One region of the Rhodococcoides navarretei genome, then DNA from elsewhere that is predicted to be linked to it. Evidence: predicted binding sites of a transcription regulator. Region 1 holds the regulator's gene; the other holds the start of a gene.

What was found. The regulator LexA, encoded in region 1, represses DNA repair genes until DNA is damaged. The targets are predictions, from matches to a motif close to CGAACANNTGTTCG.
Region 2: the regulator LexA is predicted to act here: its motif matches at 1,438-1,451, upstream of AABD04_RS10500 (SAV_6107 family HEPN domain-containing protein).

Annotation. Positions count from the first base shown of each region.
Region 1 covers NZ_JBBPCN010000001.1:2,847,231-2,849,432, forward strand. Annotated here, with positions in the region: gene nrdR (transcriptional regulator NrdR) at 1-20, opposite strand, end outside; gene AABD04_RS13350 (hypothetical protein) at 121-516, opposite strand; gene lexA (transcriptional repressor LexA) at 859-1,542, shown strand; gene AABD04_RS13360 (acyl-CoA dehydrogenase family protein) at 1,619-2,202, opposite strand, start outside.
Region 2 covers NZ_JBBPCN010000001.1:2,180,168-2,182,369, reverse strand. Annotated here, with positions in the region: gene AABD04_RS10505 (DUF3040 domain-containing protein) at 182-619, opposite strand; gene AABD04_RS10500 (SAV_6107 family HEPN domain-containing protein) at 847-1,302, opposite strand; gene AABD04_RS10495 (GNAT family N-acetyltransferase) at 1,498-2,115, shown strand; gene AABD04_RS10490 (phytoene desaturase family protein) at 2,120-2,202, shown strand, end outside.

The sequences.
Region 1 (2,202 bases):
CTGCAGAACGGGCAATGCATGGGGGAGCCTCCGTCGTATCCAACGCTCCGACGACGAGCACGCGCATCGGAGCAGTCAGTCGAGGATACTCAGTGCTGCTGGGCACGATGGGGCCGGTGGTCATCTGCCCGTTGTGTACTCGACGACCGCTCCGTCGTGTACTTCGACCACACCGGCCGGCCCCACGCCTGCGTCGGGTGCAGCGGCCCGTAGGTTCGCGATGCCGATCAGGCCGCCCGCGACGACCACAACCGCCAACATCCACAGCACGAGCGATCGCATTCGGACCGGCTGACCGGCGAAGTGCGCCGAGGTCTCGTCGAACTCGCGATCGGCGGCCTCACGATCGGTGACGTCGGTCCAGGTCGGCTCCAGAACCGGTAGGCACGGAGTCGTCAGCGCACCGCGCATCTCGATGGAACTCCGCAGCGCGGGACGAGCACGGCGACGACGCTCGACGACAGCGGACCGGGTACGGACACCTGCGGTGGTGGGGCGATCGGTGGTGATGGTCATCGGAACCTCGTCTTCGCTCGGTGGATCGATTGTTCGATCAGGCGTTCGATGGACGCTTGTTCGAAGTTCTATCACGAGGCTCCGACAAAGTCTGTAGAAAACGCGACACGAGTCGAACAGATGTTTGATTCAACAGCTGATACACGCTAGATTCGTGCCAGAAACCACACGCCACACGAGTCGACACCATCAACTCCAGTCCGCGCAGACCTACCACGCAGACCGGATCCAGAACACCAGCAGGAGGCCGACAGCATGAAGGACGAGACCTCGACGAGGTCGACCACGCGTTCCACGAAGACCGCAGCGGGAAAGCCGGCCGCAGAGCCGACATCCAAGGCCATGGAGGTCGGTACCGACATCAGTGCTGGGCTGACCGAGCGGCAGCGGAAGGTGCTCGAGGTCATTCGCGCCTCGGTCACCGAGCGCGGGTATCCACCGAGCATTCGAGAGATCGGTGACGCGGTCGGCCTCACGTCGACCTCGTCCGTCGCCCACCAACTCCGGACGCTCGAACGCAAGGGCTTCCTCAGGCGCGACGCCAACCGGCCCCGCGCCGTCGACGTCCGTGGCCTCGACGAGGTGCAGGCCGACCAGGCTGCCGCCGCGGTCGACGGTTCGCCTGCGTCCGAGGAACAGGATCGGTTGCCGACTCCGACGTTCGTTCCGGTACTGGGGCGGATCGCAGCAGGTGGCCCGATTCTGGCCGAGGAGGCCGTCGAGGACGTGTTCCCGCTCCCCCGCGAGCTGGTCGGTCAGGGTTCACTGTTTCTGCTCAAGGTGGTCGGCGAGTCGATGATCGACGCAGCCATCTGCGATGGCGACTGGGTGGTGGTTCGCCAGCAGTCCGTGGCCGACAACGGCGACATCGTGGCTGCGATGATCGACGGCGAGGCCACCGTCAAGACGTTCAAGCGGTCCAAGGGTGAGGTGTGGCTGCTGCCGCACAACCCGCTGTTCGAGCCGATTCCGGGCAACAACGCCGCGATCCTCGGCAAGGTCGTCACCGTGATGCGCAAGCTGTAGGGATCGTCACCGTGGTGACACGCGAAGGGCCGCAGCACACTGTGCTGCGGCCCTTCGCGTATCTCGGATCAGCGGATCACAGATTCAATCCGCGGCCGATGATCTCCTTCATGATTTCGGTGGTGCCGCCGTAGATGGTCTGCACACGAGAATCCATGTACGCCTTGGCGATCGGGTATTCCTTCATGTAACCGTAGCCGCCGTGCAGCTGCAGGCACCGGTCGATCAGCTTGACCTGATTCTCGGTGGTCCACCATTTCGCCATCGCGGCTTCTTGGACGGTCAACTTCTCTGCGTTGAGAAGTTCGATGAACTTGTCCACCATGATGCGGGTGGCAGTGGTTTCGGTGGCCAACTCCGCCAACACGAACCGAGTGTTCTGGAACTTACCGATCGACTTGCCGAAGGCCTTGCGGTCGCGGCAGTACTGGATCGTCATGTCCAGTGCCGATTCCATTGCCGCAGCGGCGACGACAGCGATCGACAGGCGTTCCTGAGGAAGGTTCTGCATGAGGTAGATGAACCCCATGCCTTCTTCACCGAGCAGGTTGGCGGCGGGCACGCGCACGTCGGTGAAGCTGAGTTCGGCCGTGTCCTGGGCCTTCATGCCGATCTTGTCGAGGTTGCGGCCTCGCTCGAATCCGGGCATGTCGCGTTCGA
Region 2 (2,202 bases), 670 kb from region 1:
AACAGCGCTCCACGCGACGTCGAACAGCGCGGGCGGTTCAGCAGTGGGCCGGATCCACGGAGTCCATGGGAGGGCAGAAACGACAACAGCACCTCACCCGAAGGTGAGGTGCTGTTCTTGGTGAGCGCGGGAAGCTACGCAGACGAGCCGGCACAGGCCGGTTGCCTGGAACCTGGTCGACTCAGTCCTGCTCGAACCTCTTGCGGAACCGATCTTCCATCCGAGAGCTGAAGCTGCCGCCTTTACGGCCACCCTTCGACTTCTGCCCGGAACTACGCCCGGACGTTTCGGCAGCATCGTTGACCGAGCTGCCTTCGTCCTGCGACGCTGCGGCTCCCTTGTTGGAGCCGCCGAACAGGAACAGTGCCCCGGCACCGAACATGAACAAAAAGCCGATGAGGCTGACGACGAGAAAAGCCAGACTGTTCGTCGACAATGCAACACCGGCGACGAGCAACACGAGTCCCACAGCGAACAGTGCGGCAGCCTGAAAGCGCCTCCTGCTCGACGCCGCGCGAACGCGACCGCCCCTCACATGAGAGGCAAATTTGGGATCCTCGGCGTAGAGAGCGCTCTCGATCTGATCGAGCATGCGCTGCTCGTGCTCGGAGAGTGGCACGGTACCTCCCCCTGCACAGATATTGAAGGTCATTTCGGTTGCGAAACGACGGGAAGCTGACCTTGGCGGCTACCTGCTGTCGATGATACGAGCTGAATCGGCCGCTTACCACCTAGTCGGTCGATGTGTTCCTGAGAAACACCGAAGTTTTCGAGACGCACGTCCCGAAAACTTCGGGTGAACACCCCATGACGTGGCATTTGTCGACCGAAGACCTGCTTCTTCAGCTATGCAGACAAGGGTGCCGTCATCGGGTCGACGGACGCGAATCGCGGCTGCCCGCCGAGTCGATCCTCGACCGAGTTCAGAAAACGACTGACGTGTCGATAGAAATCATCGGCATCGAGCTCGGCGATCGTGCTCGACGCACCGGCCTCCACGGCAGCGCGGGTGGCAGAGAAGGACGCGAAATAATCGGCCCAGACGGCGAGATCCGGTGCCGCCTTTGCCATCAGCACCCATGCGCTGCGCGAGCGCGGACGCGCTCCGATCGAGTTGGGCAGCGACGCCAGCACAGCTGCCGCACCCTTCAGCGCCGCGGCATAGCTCCCCAGAAACCGATCTCCGGCGTCGCTCTCCCCGATGGACTCGGACAGCAGTGCATCGGCTCGACCGAGCAGGACTCGCGCCTGACGCGACACCGGCGACCGCACTTCGGCATCGAATGCCTTCGTGATCGTCATACTCGAACACCTCCAGTTCGAATCTCCGACGCGTACCTGACGCGGCCGGAACCGTGACGAAGCCTTACAGTCGAACTCCGGAGAATCCGACTCGACGATCGAGCCGAAGCCACCGGCGCACTCGGCCCCGATCATCGAACACCCGTTCGACACATTCAATATAGCTGTGCCCACCGACAAGTTTCCGAAGAAAGGTTGAGAACAGTCGCCACCGACGCGCAGACAACGCCGTACCTGGTCGATCTGACGCCCCCGGAATTCCGCCAGCGGCTGTTCGAGGCACTGTCCATCTACGTCGAGGCCATGGGCTATCCACGTGGAACCGAGCAGAGCAGGGCCCCGATGTGGAGCGAACATCTGCATCGGCCGGGTTGGCGTGCAGTAGGTGCATTGCTCCCGAACGCCGACCCGATGCAGCCGGATTCGCTGGTCGCCGTCGCATACGGCTACCACGGCGCGGCGCATCAGTGGTGGCATCAGCAGGTACGCGACGGATTGCGGCGCACGGGGCACTCTCCCCGCAGCGTCGAGGCCACCCTTGAGGACTACTTCGAGCTCACCGAATTGCACGTCCTTCCGAGCGCTCAGGGACACGGCCTCGGTGGCCGACTGTGCACTCGACTGCTCGACGGCGTCTCCGCCGCCAACGTGATGTTGTCCACACCGGAAGTCGCGCAGGAGGACAACCGGGCCTGGCGGCTGTACCGGCGGCTCGGCTTCCAGGACGTGCTGCGGGACTTCACGTTCGCCGGAGACCGGCGCCCCTTCGCAGTCCTGGGCCGCCGGTTGCCGCTCGACGGGCCAGTAGCCTGAAGATGTGATCGATGCTGTGGTGGTGGGTTCCGGCCACAATGCCCTGACCTCTGCCTGTTACCTGACCGATGCCGGCATGTCGGTCGA